DNA from 3 places in the Marinobacter sp. tcs-11 genome. Region 1 is predicted to be linked to each of the others. Evidence: predicted binding sites of a transcription regulator. Region 1 holds the regulator's gene; each other region holds the start of a gene.
The links. Region 1 encodes sigma-54, which starts transcription at its own class of promoters, with help from an activator protein. Its sites were predicted from a motif close to ANTGGCATNNANNTTGCTNT; they were not measured.
Positions count from the first base shown of each region.

Region 2: glnA (glutamate--ammonia ligase) is a predicted target of sigma-54. The motif match lies at 2,765-2,784, and genes of this name have one in related genera.
Region 3: ARC85_RS13940 (sigma 54-interacting transcriptional regulator) is a predicted target of sigma-54. The motif match lies at 5,582-5,601, and genes of this name have one in related genera.

Region 1 covers NZ_LLYU01000005.1:112,814-119,809, reverse strand. Annotated here, with positions in the region: gene rapZ (RNase adapter RapZ) at 1-827, opposite strand, end outside; gene ptsN (PTS IIA-like nitrogen regulatory protein PtsN) at 882-1,352, opposite strand; gene hpf (ribosome hibernation promoting factor) at 1,441-1,749, opposite strand; gene ARC85_RS07810 (RNA polymerase factor sigma-54) at 1,823-3,352, opposite strand; gene lptB (LPS export ABC transporter ATP-binding protein) at 3,541-4,266, opposite strand; gene lptA (lipopolysaccharide transport periplasmic protein LptA) at 4,244-4,810, opposite strand; gene lptC (LPS export ABC transporter periplasmic protein LptC) at 4,794-5,393, opposite strand; gene ARC85_RS07790 (KdsC family phosphatase) at 5,390-5,959, opposite strand; gene ARC85_RS07785 (KpsF/GutQ family sugar-phosphate isomerase) at 5,959-6,948, opposite strand.
Region 2 covers NZ_LLYU01000009.1:36,680-43,675, reverse strand. Annotated here, with positions in the region: gene pip (prolyl aminopeptidase) at 1-594, opposite strand, end outside; gene typA (translational GTPase TypA) at 714-2,525, opposite strand; gene glnA (glutamate--ammonia ligase) at 2,919-4,322, shown strand; gene ARC85_RS11645 (DUF4124 domain-containing protein) at 4,519-5,043, shown strand; gene glnL (nitrogen regulation protein NR(II)) at 5,287-6,387, shown strand; gene ntrC (nitrogen regulation protein NR(I)) at 6,384-6,996, shown strand, end outside.
Region 3 covers NZ_LLYU01000013.1:29,811-36,806, forward strand. Annotated here, with positions in the region: gene ARC85_RS13920 (MerR family transcriptional regulator) at 1-98, opposite strand, end outside; gene ARC85_RS13925 (3-hydroxyacyl-CoA dehydrogenase) at 216-977, shown strand; gene ARC85_RS13930 (acyl-CoA dehydrogenase family protein) at 1,055-2,203, shown strand; gene ARC85_RS13935 (acetyl-CoA C-acyltransferase) at 2,396-3,577, shown strand; gene ARC85_RS13940 (sigma 54-interacting transcriptional regulator) at 3,634-5,550, opposite strand; gene ARC85_RS13945 (ABC transporter substrate-binding protein) at 5,853-6,996, shown strand, end outside.

The DNA of each region.
Region 1 (6,996 bases):
CGGTAATTGTCGCGGAAATAGCGTCCGAGCTGCTCACACACATAAACGGAGCGGTGCTGGCCACCGGTGCAACCGATGGAAATGGTCATGTAGCTACGATTGCTGTCGGCAAACGAGGGCAGCCAGGTATTCAGGAAGCCCGTGACGTCATCCACCATCTGACGTGTCAGCGGTTCCCGTTCAAGAAATTCGATGACCGGCTGATCAACGCCGGTGTGCTTGCGCAGGCTGGTGTCCCAGTATGGATTGGGCAGGCAGCGGACGTCGAAGACGTAGTCTGAATCCACCGGCACGCCATGTTTGAAGCCAAAGGACTGGAACAGCAGTGCCAGTTCCTGATCCTTGCGGCCGGCCACGCGCTGCTTGATCATGTCGCGTAGCTCATACATGGAGAGCCCGGTCGTGTTGACGTAAAGATCGGCCAGCTTTGACAGGGGTTCCAGTAATTGCTTTTCGTTGGTGATTGCCTCCCGCAGAGACGTCTTGTCATCGCTCAGCGGATGCTTGCGGCGGGTTGCGTGAAAGCGCTGCAGCAGTGACTGTTCGTCGGCATCCAGGAATATGATTTCAACCTCGACACCGGTCTGCTTCAGTTGCTGGTAGATGGTTTCAAAATTGGCCAGCTCGGCGGACAGGTTACGGGCATCAATACTCACGGCCATTTTTTTCAGCCGGCCGGGCGCTTCCTGGGTGGCCGCCTCTCGGGTCAGCGGGAACAGCAAGCCAATGGGCAGGTTGTCGATGCAGTAGAATCCCAGGTCTTCCAGCACATGCAGAGCCGTACTCTTGCCGGAACCGGATCGGCCACTGACGATAATCAGCTTCATGGGACTGTTTCTCCTTCAATCTGCCTGGCAGCCTGTCCAGATATCAGGCTGATCTCAGTGATTACTCTCCGCCATACGCTGGTAAAGGTTCGCGGCATCTTCACACTGGCGCAGCCGGGCGCAGAAGGTGCTGTCATTGAAGCGCTCCGCCAGCTGGCTCAGTAACTCCAGGTGTTCACTGGTGGCTTCTTTGGGGACGATCAGTGCAAACACCAGATCTACCGGCTGGTTATCGATAGCATCAAAGTCTACCGGCTCCTCCAGAGTCATCAGCACGCCGATGACCCGGTCCAGGCCTTCCAGTCGGCAGTGGGGGATGGCAATACCCTCGCCGATACCGGTGCTACCCAGCCGTTCGCGGGAGACCAGATTGTTGAAGATCTGGGTGTCGCTGAGGATTTCATCCTGAAAGTGAATCCGTTCAGCGATGAACTCCAGCACACGTTTCTTGCTTGAGGCCGGCACCTTACACAGGGTCAGTTCAGGGGCAAGAATATTGTCGATGGTCAGGGATGGCTCGCTCATGGATCGACTGCATGTCCGTAAAAAAAAGGCTGCGGCCGGTTAGCCCCGCCGCAGCTCGTTTCATGAAACACCCGGTAAGGTTCGCGCTTCAGCGACCGCCGTTACCGTGCATCCGGTCTACGTTCTTTTCCTTGTGCTTGAGGATCTGACGGTCCAGCTTGTCGACCAGAGCGTCGATTGCGGCGTACATGTCCTCATTTTCTGCCTTTGCGTGAATCTCACCACCAATCACGTGCAGCGTGGCTTCCGCCATCTGGCGCACCTTCTCGACCTCCAGGGTGACCTGGCAGTTACTGATATGGTCGAAGTGACGCTCCAGCTTCTCGAACTTGGTGTTGACGTAATCCTTCAGAGCGGGAGTCAGTTCTACGTGATGGCCTGAAATGTTGAGTTGCATAGGCGTCTCCTGTTGTCATACTGCCGGCGTGCTTGCCGGCTTGCATGCCAGTGCATCTTGCACCGGCGAAAGTTTAAACCAGGCGTTTTCGTTCGTTCGAGGGAGGAATATGCATGGCCTCCCGGTATTTGGCGACGGTACGCCGCGCCACGTTGATTCCCTGTTCCCCTAGCATGGCTGCAATTTTGCTATCGCTCAATGGCTTTTTCGGGGTTTCCTCGGCAATCAGCTTCTTGATCATCGCCCGGATGGCTGTAGACGAGCATTCGCCGCCCTCGGCGGTGCTGACGTGGCTGGAGAAAAAGTACTTCAGCTCGAAAATACCGCGGGGCGTGTGCATGTACTTCTGGGTGGTAACCCGGGAAATCGTGGACTCGTGCATTTCCACCGCCTGGGCAATGTCAGACAGGATCAGAGGCTTCATGGCTTCTTCGCCCTGATCCAGGAACCCTTGCTGGTGTTCAACGATGCGGGTGGCCACTTTCAGCAGGGTTTCATTCCGGCTTTGCAGGCTCTTGATAAACCATTTCGCTTCTTGCAGCTGGTCGCGCAGGTAGGTGTTATCGGCACTGCTGTCAGCCCGGCGGATCAGTGACGCGTAGCTGGCATTCACCCGGATACGCGGAGCGATTTCCGGGTTGAGTTCAACCCGCCATCGGCCTTCGTGTTTGCGTACGATGACGTCCGGGATAACGTAATCCGGTTCGGCCCGGTCCACGACATCGCCAGGGCGCGGGTTCAGGCTGGTGATCAGGGCCAGTACCTGTTTCAGCTGGTCTTCCTTGAGCCGGCTGCGGCGCAACAGCTGTGCGTAGTCCCGGTTGCCAAGCAGATGCAGGAACTGGGTAACCACCAGTCTCGCCTGGCGCAGCCAGGGGGTATCCGGTGGCAGCTGGTTGAGCTGAATCAGCAGGCATTCCTGGAGATCCCGAGCGAACACGCCGGGCGGGTCGAAGTGTTGCAGGCGGTGGAGTACCGCTTCCACTTCGTCCAGTTCCAACGGGTCTTCTTCGGTTTCGTCCAGCAGGCCTGCGTGAATGTCCTCAATGTCAGACGTCAGGTAGCCGCGTTCATCCACAGCATCCAGCAGTGCGTGGGCAATGGCCTGATCCCGCTCGCTCAGAGGCGTCAGGTTCAGCTGCCACTCGAGGTGATCCTGCAGGGTTTCGGTAGGCGAGTTCCGGGTTTCGAAATCCGATTCGTGCTCGTCTTCGCCTTTGCTGGCCGGAGCCGGGGCAGACTGGTAGATGTCGTCCCAGGCGGTATCCACTGGCAGATCATCGGGAATGTTGTCCGGAATATCGTTCTCGGACGACCAGTCAGGGCCGTTCTCGGTTTCGTCCCAGTCCGGGCTCGCGTCCTGGTGGCTGTCGTCCTGGTTGGCCTCAGAGCTGGAAGCGTCACTGTGCTCGTGCTCTTCGTGCTCGTCGCCTTCCGCGTGCTCATCGTCCTCTGAGGTTTCCAGCATGGGGTTGGATTCCAGCGCCTGCTGGATTTCCTGCTGGAGATCGAGGGTAGAAAGCTGTAGCAGGCGTATGGCCTGCTGCAGCTGGGGCGTCATGGTCAGACTCTGGCCCAGCTTAAGCTGTAATGAGGCTTTCATAACCATGGCTCAAGATCCATAACTCATGGGCATCCCGGTTGTTGCTTTGCCGGCGCACAGGCCGAAAAAAATGTTGTACGCTGGTTACTTGCCATTGTCTGTGAACAGTATAAGCAAGTTTTTTGCCGAGTTTACTTGCTACAGATCATCAAAACAATCAGACCTCGGATAAACCCTGTTTTATCAGGTCAGAGCCGGAACTCATCACCCAGATACACTTCTTTCACCTGCTGGTTTGCCAGAATGGCTTCGGCATTGCCGGAGGCGATGATGTGGCCGCCGGAAACGATGTAGGCATTCTCGCAGATGTCGAGGGTTTCCCGAACGTTATGGTCGGTAATCAACACGCCAATACCTTTATCCCGCAGGTGCCGGATAATGTGCTTGATGTCACTGACGGAGATAGGGTCTACGCCCGCGAAGGGTTCGTCCAGCAGGATAAACGCAGGCTCCATGGCCAGCGCCCGGGCGATTTCAACCCTGCGGCGTTCGCCTCCGGATAGCGCCATACCCACGCTGTCTCGGATGTGAGTAATATGAAACTCTTCCAGCAACTCTTCCAGCTTGGCTTCCCGTTCCGCCCGACTCATGCCTTTGCGGGTTTCGAGGATGGCCATGATGTTGTCCCGCACGGTCAGTTTGCGAAACACGGAGGCCTCCTGGGGCAGGTAACCGATGCCCTTGCGGGCGCGCCCATGCATTGGCAGCGGGGTGATGTCCTGGGTGTCGATGGTGATCCGGCCGTGATCCGCAGGCACCAGGCCCACGATCATGTAGAAGCAGGTGGTCTTGCCGGCGCCGTTGGGGCCGAGCAGGCCGACAATCTCGCCGGAGCGAATTTCCAGAGAAACGTCCAGCACCACTTTTTTCTGCTTGTAGCTTTTTGCCAGATTACTGGCCCTGAGAACTGCCATCCGAACCTTTCCCGTCACTGGATTGAGCTGAATTACGAGGCTGAATCACCATTTCCACCCGGCCGGAGCCGCCGTCGGATGGCGTGCCGCCTTCCGCAGTAACAACGCGGCGAACGGTGTCGTAGTGGATGACGTCGCCCCGGAATACGTTGCCGTCTTGTTCAATAACGGCCTGGCGTTCAAAAATAACCAGGTTTTCATCGCCAGACCAGGTGATGTTCAGGGCCTTGGCATCGGTCGTGCCTTCGCCTTCCTGGCCGGGTTGCCGGTAATGGGCGGGGTTGCCGGCGGCTTCAATCCGGCTGACACCCTGTTGGTTGCGGTAAAGTACCACCCGATCCGCGTCCAGCCGGGTTTCGCCCTGAATCAGTTCGACAGCGCCGGTGTAAACGGCCGTTCCGGCGCTTTCATCCAGACGGGCCGAATCTGCACTGACCTTTATGGGGATATCGGAATCCAGGTTGAATGCCGATGCCGGGCCGGCCAGCAATGCCATGGCCAGAATCGCTGGCCGGCAGAAAGATCGTTTACCTGACGGTTTCATATTGTCCCTCTACCCGGGAGTTGAGTTCGAGAATGCGTTCGTTGATCCAGGCTTTCATACCGGTGGAGCGGGTGACGCCAAAAGGCTCGGTGATGGTCACCGGCTGGTCGGTGTAGACGGTGCCGTTGCTGTTGTCCAGGGTCAGTGCCTCGGTCTCCAGAACGGCTTCGCGGCCTTCGGCCTGTCGGGTCAATCGGACGTTCCCCGTAAGTTCCAGCTTTTCATTGTTCTGCTGAAGGCTACCTTCATTGGACTCGACGAGCCAAGGGTCGGGGCTGCCCTCACTGAAAAGCCGGGCTCTCGGCGTATCCAGATGAGCCGTGCCGGTTGCTTCAAACTGCTCAATTCTGGGGCTTTTGAGATCAATCTGGAGGTTCCCTTGCTCATCCCAGGCGCGGTATTGTCCGCCGATCACAAAGCCGTCGGGCTCTGCGGGCCCCCGTAGCTCGCTGGCGGCATTCCGCGAACTGACAGGTTCGTCACTTTGCCACAGCAGAAAAACGGTTGCTGTTACGGTGGCGGCAAGGGCCAGAGCTGTAATCCGCCGTTTGCCACGATCGCCGAAAAGCCGCTCGGTGATCATGCTGGCTCGTCCAGATAGGGGGCAAGAGTGTTGTCCAGGTGCCCTTGCGCCCAGAGCAGGAGATCGCAGGCCTCGCGCACAGCGCCCTGTCCACCGGGGCTGCGGGTACAGTAGTCGGCGTGTTGCTGAACCAGCCAGTAGCCGTTGGGTACCGTGATGCCAAGGCCGGCAAAACGCAGCGCGGGTAGGTCGGGCAGGTCGTCGCCCATGTAGGCAATCTGCTCCGGCGCAAGGTTCATATCCCGGATCAATTCCAGCAATGCGATTTTTTTGTCTTCGCGACCCTGCATCAGGTGCGGGATGCCCAAGTCCGACATTCGTCTTTCCGTAAGAGGAGAGCGTCGTCCGGTAATCACCGCCACGGTGATGCCTGCCTGCATCAGTTGTTTCAGGCCCAGGCCGTCAAGAATGTTGAAGGCCTTGAGTTCATCGCCGCTGGCACTGAAATAGAGGCGGCCATCGCTCATGATGCCGTCCACGTCCAGGGCGATCAGGCGAATGTCCGAGGCTTTGGCCTTCAGGGCTGCGTCCCAGTGGGTTTGTAACGGATGCGCTGTCTGAGTCATCAAATCACTCCGGCCCGCAGCAGGTCGTGCATATTAATAGCGCCCACCAGGGTGCCGTTTGCGTCGGTAACCGGCAAGGCGTTGATTTTCATTTCTTCCATGATATTCAAGGCTTCTGCCGCCAGGTGGTCTGCCCGGATGGTTTTGCCGTTGCGGGTCATCACGTCCTGGATGGGGGTAGTGTGCACATCCACGGATTTGTCCAGGGTCCGGCGCAGGTCGCCGTCGGTGAAGATGCCCGTCAGGGTGCCGGCGGCATTAACGACCGTGGTCATACCCAGGCCCTTGCGGGTTATTTCCAGCAGTGCCCCGCTCAGGGTTGTGCCCTCGGCAACCTGAGGAATCTGGTCACCGGTGTGCATGATGTCGGATACCCGCAGCAGCAGGCGGCGTCCAAGGCTGCCGCCGGGGTGGGAGAACGCGAAATCCTCGGCGCTGAATCCCCGGGCTTCAAGCAGCGCCACGGCCAGGGCATCCCCCATGACCAGGGTGGCGGTGGTGCTGGAGGTGGGTGCCAGGCCCAGGGGGCAGGCTTCAATGGCCACGCTGACATCCAGGTTGGCAACGGCCTCCTGTGCCAGTACGGAATCGGGTTTGCCTGTCATGCTGATCAATGGCGCGCCCATGCGCTTGATCAGAGGGAGAATGGTGACCACTTCGCTGGTGCTGCCGCTGTTGGATATGGCGATGACCACATCCTGGGGTGTTATCATGCCCAGATCGCCATGGCTGGCTTCGCCGGGATGAACAAAAAAGGCGGGCGTGCCCGTGCTGGCGAGCGTGGCGGCAATCTTGTTGCCGATGTGCCCCGATTTGCCCATACCTGTCACCACAACCCGGCCTTTGCAGGCCATGATGACCTCGCAGGCGCGGCTGAAGTCACCGTTTATACGGCTTTCCAGCGCTTCAATGGCTTCGCGCTCGATGCGGATTGCCCGTAGGGCCGAGTTGCAAAAGTCCTGGGTGTTGAAGGTATTTGATTCGGTCATGTCGGCTGGCTGTCTGCTCGATCTGGGATTTGAGGCCGAAGTATATCA
Region 2 (6,996 bases), on a different contig from region 1:
GGACCAGGCTTTGGCGGCCTGAATCTGTTCCAGCTCATTGGCACTGGTCAGGCGCCGGTAGTAGGCCGACACCATATCATTCCGTTCCACCTCCGGAATCTGGGCAAGGTAATCCTGCCAGTAATCCGGGAATACCCGGCTGGCGCCGTCCTGATAAAACCAGTGAATATCCCGGGGCCGACACAGAAAGATACCCCGCAACACCAACCCCAGAACCCGGTCAGGGTGGGTCTCGGCATAAACCAGACTTAGCGTCGATCCCCAGCTTCCCCCGAACAGCAACCAGCGATCAATGCCGAGAAAATGCCGAACCGCCTCAAGATCCTCAACCAGTTTGTCTGTGCTGTTACCCTCCAGCTCGGCCAACGGGGTCGATCTTCCGGCACCTCTCTGATCCAGCAAAATAATCCGGAAACGCTCAGCATCGAAAAAGCGCCGGTGGTAATCCTCACAACCGCCACCCGGCCCGCCATGAACGACAATCACCGGAATTCCGTCCGGATTGCCGGATTCCTCGAGGTACAGCTCATGGGGATGATCCACCGCCAGTCGGTGGCGGGCGTAAGGCTCGATTTCAGGATAGAGGGTCAGCATGAAAAACTCCGTTTCGGGGATAACGGCAGTCTAGCTGAGACAGGCGAGGAAAATACAGGGGCCAGGAAAACAGACGGAAGCGTTTACTGCCTCACAACGATTTCCTGGCCCCGGAAGAGTTACTTCTTGTTAGCGCGCTTACGCTCGTTTTCGGTCAGGAGCTTTTTGCGCAGACGAATGGACTTGGGCGTTACCTCAACCAGTTCGTCGTCGTCGATAAACTCCAGCGCCTGCTCAAGAGTGAACTTGATGGGCGGCACCAGGCCGATCACTTCGTCTTTACCAGAGGCACGCATGTTGTCCAGCTTCTTGCCCTTGGTGGGGTTAACCACCAGGTCGTTGTCGCGGCTATGGATACCACACAGCTGGCCTTCGTAGATTTCCTGGCCCGGGTCCAGGAACAGCTTGCCCCGGCTCTGCAGGGTTTCCAGCGAGTAGGTCAGCGCGGTACCGGTCGCCATGGAAACGATAACGCCGTTCTGACGGCTGGTTACGTCACCCATTTTCACCGGGCCGTAGTGGCTGAAGGTGGAGGTCAGGATGCCGGTACCGGAGGTCATGGTCAGGAAGGTGTTCCGGAAACCGATCAGGCCACGGGCCGGAATGGTGTATTCCAGGCGGATACGGCCCTTACCGTCCGGGATCATGTTGGTCATGTCACCCTTGCGCAGGCCCATCTGCTCCATAATCGGGCCCTGATGCTGCTCTTCGATGTCGATGATCACGTTTTCATACGGTTCTTGCTTCTCGCCGTCGACTTCCTTGATCACCACCTCCGGACGGCCTACGGCCAGCTCGAAGTTTTCGCGGCGCATGTTCTCGATCAGAACCGACAGGTGCAGCTCACCACGACCGGACACCTTGAACTTGTCGGCAGAATCGCCTTCTTCAACCCGCAACGCCACGTTGTGCAGCAGCTCTTTTTCCAGACGCTCTTTGATATTACGGCTGGTTACATACTTGCCTTCTTTACCGGCGAACGGGGAATCGTTCACCTGGAAGGTCATGGATACGGTGGGCTCGTCTACGGTCAGCGCCGGCAGCGCTTCAACGTTAGAGGGATCACACAGGGTATCGGAAATATACAGCTGGTCCAGGCCACTCACACACACAATATCGCCAGCCTGGGCTTCTTCAACTTCCACACGCTGCAGGCCGGAATGGCCCATGATCTTCAGGATACGACCGTTACGCTTCTTGCCGTCGGCACCGATAGCCACCACCGGGGTGTTGGTCTTTACCTTACCACGCATGATTCGGCCGATACCGATGACACCCAGGAAGCTGTTGTAGTCCAGCTGGGAGATCTGCATCTGGAACGGGCCATCCAGATCAACCGAAGGCGCTGGCACATGATCAACAATGGCCTGGAACACAGCGTCCATGTTGTCGTCCAGATTCTCATGATCCATGCCGGCGATGCCGTTCAGCGCACTGGCATAGACTATCGGGAAGTCGAGCTGTTCATCGGTGGCACCAAGGTTGTCGAACAGGTCAAACACCTGATCCACCACCCAATCCGGGCGGGCACCCGGACGGTCAATTTTGTTCACGACCACAATCGGGTTCAGGCCCGCTGCGAAAGCTTTCTGAGTCACGAAACGGGTTTGCGGCATGGGGCCGTCGATGGAATCCACCACCAGCAGCACACTGTCCACCATACTCATTACACGCTCTACTTCACCACCAAAGTCAGCGTGGCCCGGGGTGTCTACGATATTGATGTCGTAGTCTTTCCATTTTAGAGCAGTGTTTTTTGCCAGAATGGTAATGCCACGTTCTTTTTCCTGGTCGTTGGAGTCCATTACGCGCTCGTTTTCGAGCTCTTTCCGGTCCAGCGTGCCAGACTGGCGCAGCAGCTGGTCAACCAGGGTGGTCTTGCCATGGTCAACGTGGGCAATGATGGCGACGTTTCTAAGCTTATCAATCACAACGGGTATCCTGCAGAAATTAGCGGCGCGCAGTATATCGAAAAGTCCATGGCGATAATATGAAGATTAGTGCCTAATATGTAACCAATCTGGGCTTGCACCATAATTATGCGTTATTAGAGAACTTGCACCACTATGGTGCACCACGGTGATGCAATAGGCGCCGTCTTCGACCAAGGAGCTGCGCCACATTAGCCCGAAAGCCTTGTCGCTGCGCCGTTCTGGCGCAGCCGTCAAAAACTGGCAAGCCGATTGCTTATCCCAAAGCAGCCGCATAGTGAGGGTAAGGGCCGCAAGCTTCTGGTAAGCTTCCCTGACCTGAAAAAAGATCGGGCCTCAGAACACTGAACGATCCGGCACAACGAACATGTAAAACCTTACGGAGCATGCACAATGTCCAAGACGATTGATTTGATCAAAGAACACGAAGTCAAGTGGATTGACCTGCGTTTCACCGACAGCCGTGGTAAAGAGCAGCACGTGACCCTGCCCGCCACCGAGGCGGACGAAGACTTTTTCGCTGACGGCAAGATGTTCGACGGCTCCTCCATTGCCGGCTGGAAAGGCATCAACGAATCCGACATGATCCTGATGCCCGACGACGAAACCGCCGTTCTGGACCCGTTTACCGAAGAAACCACGGTCAACATCACCTGCAACATTGTAGAGCCTTCTACCATGCAGGGTTATGAGCGCGACCCCCGCTCTGTTGCCCGTCGCGCCGAAGAATACCTGAAGTCCACCGGCATCGCTGATGGCGCTCTGTTCGGCCCGGAGCCTGAGTTCTTCGTGTTTGATTCCGTCAAATGGAACGTGGACATGCAAGGCGCTTCTTACCACATCCATTCTGAAGAAGCCGCGTGGGTTTCCGGCGAAGACTTCGACCGCAACAACATTGGCCATCGCCCGGGCGTAAAAGGCGGCTACTTCCCGGTTCCGCCGGTCGACAGCCTGCACGACCTGCGTGGCGCCATGTGTGCCGCCATGGAATCCATGGGCCTGGAAATTGAAGTTCACCACCACGAAGTGGGCACCGCTGGCCAGTGTGAAATCGGTGTTGGCGCCAACACCCTGACCCGCAAGGCAGACGAAGTTCAGATCCTGAAGTACTGCGTGCACAACGTAGCTCACGCCTACGGCAAGACCGCCACCTTCATGCCCAAGCCGGTTGTGGGTGACAACGGCTCCGGTATGCACGTTCATATGTCCCTGAGCAAAGACGGCAAGAACCTGTTTGCCGGCGACAGCTACGCGGGCCTGAGCGAAGCAGCCCTGTACTACATCGGCGGTGTGATCAAGCATGCCAAGGCCATCAACGCCTTCACCAACCCGGCCACCAACAGCTACAAGCGCCTGGTTCCGGGCTATGAAGCACCGGTTATGCTGGCCTACTCTGCCCGTAACCGTTCTGCCTCCATCCGTATTCCGTACGTGAACAGCCCGAAAGCTCGTCGTATTGAAGTGCGCTTCCCGGATCCGGCCGCTAACCCGTATCTGGCCTTTGCCGCCCTGATGATGGCCGGCCTGGACGGTATCCAGAACAAGATCCACCCTGGCGATGCCATGGACAAGGATCTGTATGACCTGCCGAAGGAAGAAGCCCTGAACATTCCGAAGGTTGCCGAGACTCTGTCCGAGGCCCTGGACTGCCTGCAAGCAGACCACGAGTTCCTGACCCGTGGCGGTGTGTTCACCGAAGACATGATCAAAGGCTACATCGACCTGAAGCGTGGCGAAGTCGAGCGTCTGAACATGACCACTCACCCGGTCGAGTTCGATCTGTACTACTCCTGCTAAAGCTCCGCACCAATTCGGTGCAGACTATGCAGGCCATAAGCCCCGCCCCGCGCGGGGCTTTTTTGTGGCCTCAATCCCAGTTCTGAACCAAGACCCACGCCCTTAACGATATGTAACCAAGGAAGCAGGCCACAACATTGAAATGACCTTGCCCGCAATCGATAATCAAAGCAGTTCATTACCACAGGTTACCGCCATGAAAGCACCGTTCGTACTCGCCGCTGGCCTGCTGATGCTGGCTTCGACCACAGCACATAGCGAGGTCTACCGCCACGTTGACGCCTATGGCAACGTCAGCTTTTCCGACGAACCCATGGAAGGCGGTGAAGAAGTCCAGGTGAAGCCCGTGACCACCATCACCCTGCCCAAGCCGGAAGCGGTTCAGGAACCCGAACAACTCCGCGAGCGGGTGGAACGTGAGGGCGCAGCCTACCAGGCTGTCTCATTCCAGTATCCGGCCAATGAACAGGCCTTTCACAGCGGCAACGGCAACGTCACTTTCGAGGTTCAAAGTACACCACCGCTGAAGCGGGGCCATAAATTTGAAGTGACCCTGGATGGACAACCGGTCGGGCAAAGCAGCTCAGGCTCAGTAGCCGTCAGCAATATCGACCGGGGCACTCACAATGCGGGCGTTCATATTGTCGATGAAAACGGAGTACGCGTGAAATCCGGCAATTCAATTACCTTCACGATTCACCGCCCATCCGTTCTCAACTAAATCTTATCTGCACCACCATGGTGCAATTGCACCATGTTGTGACCATACTTTGGGCAGCCAAGGGGCAAAATCCGGGCTGCCTGTCGCCAGACCGTTCACTACTGCACCAAGCTACAGCACCGCGTACCGGCTACCGCGCCCGTTCTGCCCGATCCTTGCCCATTGGCTACCCGATGCCAAAAAACTGGTTCGCTTTTTGCAGCCGCAGGGGTACATCCTATGAGTCGAGAACGGAAGCAACGCATGCCACTCCATCCAGCCACCATATCCGGAAGCAGTTACAAGAGCATTCTGGACAGTCTGACAACCGCAGTACTGGTACTTGGCGATGATCTGGCTATCCGTTACCTCAACCCCGCCGCCGAGAGCCTGTTTGAAACCAGTATGACCCGAAGCCATGGCCTCCCCTTACAGGAGGTTCTGGTGGATTCCGAAGATGCCCTGACCACTCTGCATGCCGCAGTGGAGAACGGCCAGTCCTACACCCGCCGGGAAGCTGAATTTGCTTTGATCAGCGGTGCCAGACTGACGGTGGATTACTCGGTGACTCCCATCAGCCTGGACCCGACCGAACTGCTGATCGAGATCCAGCCTCGAGACCGACTGATGCGTATCAGCCGGGAAGAAGACATCATCTCGCAACAGGAGACCACGCGAATCCTGGTGCGGGGCATGGCCCACGAGATCAAGAACCCGCTGGGCGGCATCCGTGGCGCGGCGCAACTGCTGGACCGCGAGCTTTCAGACGACGACCAGCGTGAGTATACCCGTGTGATTATCGACGAGGCGGACCGTCTGCGCAGCCTGGTGGATCGCATGCTCGGCCCGAACAAAGCCCTGAAGATTGCGCCCACCAATATCCACGAAATTCTGGAGCGGGTCCGCACCCTGATTGAAGCCGAAAGCAAAGGCCGAGTGCGCCTGAGACGCGACTACGACCCGAGCATCCCGGAATTCCCCGGCGACAAAGAGCAACTGATCCAGGCCTTCCTGAATATTGCCCGCAACGCCATGGAAGCCGCGTTCGAGAACGAAGCTGCAAGCAGCAGTTCGGCAATACCCACGATTACCTTTCGCAGCCGGGCCTTGCGGCAGTTCACCATCGGCCATCGGCGTCACCGACTGGTGTGCCGGGTCGACATTATAGACAACGGCCCGGGCATCCCGCCCGAGCTGTTGCAGAACATCTTCTACCCCATGATCAGTGGTCGGGCCTCGGGCACCGGACTCGGCCTTTCCATTACCCAAAGCATTATCGGCCAGCATCGGGGGCTGGTGGAGTGCGAGAGTGAGCCCGGAAGAACCGATTTCATCATCTTCCTGCCTCTGGAGGACAGCAAATGAGCCAACCGGCAAACGTCTGGATTATCGACGATGACAGAAGTATTCGATGGGTGCTGGAGCGCGCCCTGAGCCAGGCTGGCATGCAACCGCGCGTATTCGACAGCGGCGACAGCATAATGATGCGGCTGGAACACGAGCAACCGGACGCCATCATCAGCGATATCCGGATGCCTGGCGTGGACGGAATCACCCTGCTCTCCCAGATCGTAGAACTGCATCAGGATGTGCCTGTTATCATCATGACCGCGCACTCGGATCTTGAAAGCGCGGTGACCAGCTACCAGACCGGCGCCTTCGAATACCTACCCAAACCGTTTGATGTGGATGACGCCGTCGCTCTGGTAAAACGGGCTGTTGCGCACAGTCATGAAAAACGCGCCGCCAGTGAACCACAGGTCGATGCCACACCACGCAATACCGAAATTATTGGTGAAGCCCCGGCCATGCAGGAGGTTTTCCGAGCTATTGGCCGGCTGTCCCACTCCAACATCACCGTACTGATCAACGGTGAAAGTGGCACCGGTAAAGAGCTGGTAGCCCAGGCCCTGCACAATCACAGCCCCAGGGCACGAAACCCGTTCATCGCCCTGAACATGGCGGCAATTCCGA
Region 3 (6,996 bases), on a different contig from region 1:
TTCAGAAGCCCCTGGTCTTCGTAGAAGCGGATGCTTCGTGTGGTTACGTCGAACTCCTGGGAAAGCTCGCTGATGCTGAAAGTTCGTTTTTCGCTCATGACGGATTTCCTTTTTTCACCAAGGTTAGTTAAAGTTTACGTAAACGTAAAGTGTTTTTGTGGTCCGAATGGATACCCGCGGATCAGACTTCGATCATTGTTAATAAGGAGTACCCGATGGAATTCCAGAATGTGCCGGCAATTGTAACAGGCGGTGCCTCCGGTCTGGGTGAGGGCGCTGCCCGTGCTCTGGCGGCGGCTGGCTGCAAGGTTGCGATTCTTGATGTGAACAAGGAACAGGGCGAGAAGGTTGCGGCTGAGCTCGGCGGCATCTTCCTGCATTGCGATGTGACCTCGGCTGACAGTGCTGAGGCTGCTGTCACTGCTGCGCGAGAGGCTCATGGCCCCTGCGGTGTCGCCGTGAACTGCGCGGGTATTGCGCCAGCGGCGAAGATTCTGGGCCGGGAAGGCGTCATGCCACTGGAGAGTTTTAGTAAGGTGGTCCAGGTCAACCTGATTGGTACCTTCAATATTCTGCGGCTGGCGGCAGCCGACATGGCGCAACGGGAACCCAACGATGACGGCGAGCGCGGTGTCATCATCAATACCGCTTCGGTTGCTGCCTACGAAGGCCAGATTGGCCAGGCGGCTTACAGCGCATCCAAAGGTGGTGTGGTTTCCCTGACCCTGCAGGCGGCCCGTGAGCTGGCCCGTGAAGGGATTCGGGTGAATACCATTGCTCCTGGCCTGTTTATGACACCAATGCTGGCGGGTATGCCCGAGGAAGTGCAGGACAGCCTTGCAGCCACGTTGCCTTTCCCGAAACGCCTCGGTAAACCTGAAGAGTTCGGGATGATGGTGGACCAGATGGTGCGCAACCCGATTCTGAATGGCGAAGTCATCCGGCTTGATTGTGCCCTGCGGATGGCGCCAAAGTGACATTGAAACAACCTGCCAAAAGCGGGTTTCTGTAATGGCGTTCGCCAAAAGCGAACCGGGAACCACAGGTGAGTGATATGACTAACCCTGTCGATCAGGAAGAACTGGCTCTTTTCCGGGAGTCTGTGATCAAGGCTCTGGAAACCGAAGTGGCCCCGCATTACGAAGCTTGGGAAAAAAGCGGCATTGTGCCACGGGAGCTTTGGAACACTCTGGGCGATGCAGGCATGCTGTGCGTCGATGTGCCGGAAGACTGTGGCGGCTGCGGTGCACCCTTCCAGTACTCGGTCGTGGTGGGTGAGGAGCTTGCCCGGCTGGGATTCGGTGCGCTTTCCACCAACGTGATGGTGCATTCCGACATTGTCGCGCCCTATCTCAGCCATATCGGCAATGAACAGCAGAAACAGCAGTGGCTGCCGAAGATGGTATCAGGTGAGGCGGTGGGCGCCATTGCCATGACCGAGCCGGGCGCCGGCAGCGACTTGCAGGCCATGCGCACCAGCGCTGTGAAAGACGGTGACGACTACATCCTAAACGGCTCCAAGACTTTCATCACCAACGGCCAACACGCCGATATGGTCATTGTCGCCGCCAAAACCGACCCCAAAGCCGGAGCCAAGGGGATCAGCCTGTTCCTGGTGGATACGTCGCTGCCAGGATTCAGCAAAGGCCGGAACCTGGACAAGATTGGCCAGCACTCTGGCGATACCTCCGAGCTGTTTTTCTCCGACATGCGCGTACCTGCCTCGGCGTTGCTGGGCGAGGAAGGACAGGGTTTCGTTTACCTGATGCGCGAACTGCCCCGTGAGCGACTGGTGATCGGAGCGCTGGGGGTGGCAGCGGCCCGGGGCTCGCTGGACATGACCATCCAGTATGCCCAGGAGCGTGAGCTGTTTGGCCAGAAGCTCAGCCAGTTGCAGAACACACGCTTCGAAATTGCCCGCATGGAAACGGATTACCGCATCAACAAAGCGTTTGTGGACCAGTGCATCCGGGAATACGAAGAGGGCAAATTGGATGCCCCCACGGCGTCCATGGCCAAGTACAGCGCTACCGAGATGCAGTGTCGTGTTGCTGATGGCTGTTTGCAGCTGTTTGGCGGCTATGGCTACACCACGGAGTACCCGATTTCCAGGAACTTTATTGATGCCCGGGTGCAGCGGATTTATGGCGGCACGTCGGAAGTAATGAAGGAAATCATTGCCCGGTCGGTACTCGGAAGATAGTACCTCCTGAATCCAGCGCTAATTCTTTTTGAAGGCGACTGAAATGTATGGGGTTCGAGCAGGGGGATACCTTTCCGGGACCGTCAAAAGCCATGGATGGCTTTTGTCGAGCGTACAGGGATGTATTCACAGCGTGTCTCGGAAAGGTATCCCCCTGATCGAACCTGACTCCCAACATGGAGACCAGATTCAATGAACAACAATGACATCGTTATAGCAGGCTCCGCCCGAACCCCCATGGGCGGAATGATGGGCTCCCTGAGCTCGGTACGTTCACCGGACCTGGGCGCCGTCGCCATAAAGGCCGCCATTGAGCGCTCTGGCCTTCAGCCGGCAGACATCCAGGAAGTGATCATGGGCTGCGTATTGCCCGGCGGTCTGGGCCAGGCACCAGCTCGCCAGGCCTCAAGGGCCTCTGGTATCCCGGACAGCTCAGGTTGTACCACCATCAACAAAATGTGCGGCTCCGGCATGCAGGCCGTCATCATGGCTCACGACCAGATCAAAGCTGGCACCAATAACATCATGATCGCCGGCGGCATGGAAAACATGAGCCAGGCACCGTACCTGTTGCCGAAAGCCCGCGCCGGCATGCGCATGGGCCATGGCCAGGTACTCGACAGCATGTTCCTGGACGGTCTGGAGGATGCCTACGAGGGTGGGCTGATGGGCGTCTTCGCGCAGCGCACGGCTGACAAATTCGACATCACCCGCCAGGCCATGGATGAATTCGCCATCGGCTCCCTGCAGAAATCCCTGGCGGCCATCGAAAACGGCTGGTTCCGGGACGAAATCGTATCGGTAACGGTCCCGGGCCGGGGCGGTGACACCGAAGTGGATACCGATGAACAGCCGGGCAACGCCAAACCGGAGAAAATTCCACATCTCAAACCCGCGTTCGCCAGGGACGGTTCTGTCACCGCCGCCAACTCCAGCTCCATCAGTGATGGAGCTTCCGCGCTGGTACTGGCCTCCGCCGCCGAAGCCGATGCCCGGGGCCTGACCCCGCAGGCCCGCATCGTGGCGCATGCGACTCACGCCCGTTTACCGGCTGAATTCACCCTCGCGCCTATCGGTTCCATCGAAAAGGTGCTGAAGAAAGCAGGCTGGAGTGTGGATGATGTGGATCTGTTCGAGATCAACGAAGCCTTTGCCGTGGTCACCCTGGCTGCGATCAATGAGCTGAAGCTTCCTGCGGAGAAGGTCAACGTGCACGGCGGTGCCTGCGCGCTGGGGCATCCGATCGGCTCGTCCGGCTCCCGGATCATCGTCACCCTGATCAATGCGCTGAAACAGCGTGGGCTTAAGCGTGGTGTAGCCTCGCTCTGCATCGGTGGTGGTGAAGCCACGGCTGTGGCTATTGAGCTGATCTGATCGGCTTATATTCCCTGTAGCCTGTCAGCTCTGGGGCGGCTTGCGGGGTGGCCGGGTTAAAGATCCCGTTCCTGGAATTGTCGCGGTTCGATTTTCAGCTTTTTCAGGCGTGAGGACAGGGTGGTCGGTTTGACACCCAGCAGCGCAGCGGCGCCATCGTCGCCGAACACCCGGCCGCCACTGATTTTCAGGGCTCGTCTCAGGTTGTTTGTCTCAAGCTCCCTGAGTTCGTGCTCTGTCATCAGTTCACCGTCGAAATGCCTGGCTGGCGGCATGGGTTCCAGCGTGTGTCTGGCGGCAGAATCCGGACCCTGCAGGTCCAGATCCAGCCGGCCATCGGCTGTGATTACCTGACGTTCAATAACGTTTTCCAGCTCCCGAACATTGCCTGGCCACGGGTAAGCTTTGAGCGTTTCCACGTCCCGCTCCCGGAGTGCCAGCGGTGGCCGGTTGAATTTCTGGCACGCCCGGTTCAGAAACTCCTGGGCGAGAATGGGAATGTCCTCGATACGTCGGCGCAACGGCACCGACTCAATAGGGAACACATTCAGGCGAAAGTACAGATCCTCCCGGAAGTTTTTGTCCCGGACCTCGGTTTTCAGGTCGCGGTTGGTGGCGGCAATGACACGAACGTCCACGGCTCGGGTGTGGTTTTCCCCCACGCGTTCGAACTGTTGATCCTGCAAGACCCGCAGCAGCTTGCCCTGGAGCTCCAGTGGGATCTCGCCCACTTCATCCAGAAAAAGGGTACCCCCATCGGCGAGCTCGAAGCGACCAACCCGGTCACTGACGGCTCCGGTAAAGGCACCCTTTACATGGCCAAAGAACTCACTCTCAAACAGATCCTTGGGAATCGCTGCGCAGTTTACCCGGATCAGGGGGCGATCCCTCCGGCTGCTTGACTGATGAATGGCCCGGGCAATGAGTTCCTTGCCGGTACCGGATTCCCCGGTGATCAACACGTTGGCATCGGTTGGGGCGACCATTCCGATTCTGCGCACGATGGCTTTGATAGCATCGCTCTGGCCTAAAATTTCGTGAAAGTGGTATTCCGCACTGAGTTCTTCCTGAAGGTAGGCGTTTTCCATTTCCAGGCGGTGTTTCAGGGTTTCCACTTCCTCCAGTGCTTTTTGCAATTCCTTCTGAGTCTCAAGCCGGGCAGAGATATCGCGAAACACCACCACGGCACCAACCGGGTGGCCATTGTCTATAATGGGCGTACTGGTGTATTCCACCGGAAAGCCGGTGCCATCCTTGCGCCAGAACCAGTCCTCGCCAACCCGTTTTACACTGGCGTCCCGAAACGCGGCATAGATAGGGCATTCTTTCAGGGGGAAGATGCTGCCGTCTTCGTGGGAGTGGTGCACCACCCGGTGAATCACCCTTCCCATCAGTTCGTCAATGCGCCAGCCCAGCATGCGTTCCGCTGCCGGGTTGGCAAAGGTCGTCCGTCCCTCGGCATCCACCCCGTAAATGCCTTCGCCCACCGCGTGCAGGATCAACTGGTTTTCCCGCTCCATGTCCTTGAACAGTTCTTCTACCCGCCGCCATTCCAGCAGGCCACCCCGGTGGTAGTGGTTGGCGTCGTGTCGTTCCCGCAAGGTGCGCAGCTGGCGCCGGTCCCGAAGCAGTAGCAGGAGGCTCTGGGATTCGGCTTCACCCACCCGTGAGGAAGAAATCTCCAGCTCCACGTTGCGCCCATCCCGATGCTGCAGGATGAAATCCCGGCTCCAGCCATGACTGCGAAACAGGGTTTCCTCGGTAAAGGCGATGAGCTGAGGCCGCTGGTCGGTGAACAGGTGGGTACAGGGAGTACCAATCAGAGACTGTCTGTCGGTTCCGACCAGCCGCCCCATGGCGCTGTTGGCAGCGATGATGAGATCGCGCCCGGCATCCACCAGCAGCGCCGCCTCCGGCAGGTGGTCAATCCAGCTGGTGGTACTGGTGGATGTTATCGCGGCTTTGATTGTCATCGGGTTGTCCTTTCTCTGGCCTGACAGAGACAGAACAAACCTTGTGCCAACTCTGAAATTTCGTAGTGGAGGCTACGAAATATCGTTAATTACGAAAGTTCGTAATTGGCAGGAAGCACCGAAGAAAAATAAAAGCAATATAAAACAAGGTGTTAAATATTTTTTTGGGGTTGGCACAAACCCTGCGATATCTCCTCCAGAACGTGTTGTCGGCCCGGGAGCAGATTCTCTCCGGGAGCCGAGCCACCACTTTACTGCACCGCAAGAGTGCATAAACGACCCGTACTTCAGGAGAGTGCCCCATGACGACAAAGAGCCTTGGTAATCCGTTTGATGGAGACAAATCGCTGATCCACGCCAAAACCTGTGGCTGCCCGGACTGTAAGCCCGGCCAGGACGCCCCGGCAATTTCGCTGGACCTAAAATCTTCCGTCAGCAGGCAGGATGCATCGGAGGCGCCACTGAATTCAGAAGAGATGATGGACCGAGCCATCGAGAGCGCCGTTGTCCGCTCCGTATTCGGCCACAACGACCACAGCCGCCGCAGCTTCATGAAAATGATGGGTGCGGGCACCGCCGCCGCGCTGCTGGGCAGCGTGTTCCCCATGGACAAGGCCAAGGCTGCGGTTAAGGAATCCCTCGGCAAGCTTGAGAAGACCAAACTGAACGTCGGCTTTGTACCCATTACCTGTGCCACGCCGATCATTATGGCTCACCCCATGGGCTTCTATGAGCGCTACGGCCTGGACGTGACCGTGACCAAGACTGCGGGCTGGGCCGTGGCCCGGGACAAGTCCCTGGCCGGTGAATACGACGCGTCCCATATGCTCACCCCAATGCCCCTGGCCATGACCATGGGTGCCGGTTCCACACCGGAGCCGTTCATCATGCCGGCCGTGGAGAACATCAACGGCCAGGCCATCGTGCTGCACGTGGACCACAAGGACAAACGCGATCCCAAGCAGTGGAAGGGCTTCAAGTTCGGCGTGCCGTTCGAATACTCCATGCACAACTTCCTGCTGCGTTACTACCTGGCCGAGAACGGTATCGACCCGGACAAGGACGTGCAGATCCGAGTGGTTCCGCCACCCGAGATGGTGGCCAACCTGCGTGCCGGTAACCTCGATGGCTACCTGTCACCGGACCCGTTCAACCAGCGTGCCGTGTGGGAGAAGGTGGGCTTCATTCACATGCTTACCAAGGATATCTGGGAAGGTCACCCCTGCTGCGCCTTCGCCTGCAGCCAGCAGTTTGCGACTCAGAATCCGAATACCTATGGAGCCCTGCTGCGCGCCATCATTGATGCCACCCAATACTCCAACAACCCTGAAAACCGAAAGGAAATTTCCGAAGCCATCGCGCCCAAGAACTACCTGAACCAGCCGGTCCCGGTAATACAGCAGGTGCTGACCGGGTACTACGCGGACGGCCTGGGCGAGGTGAAGA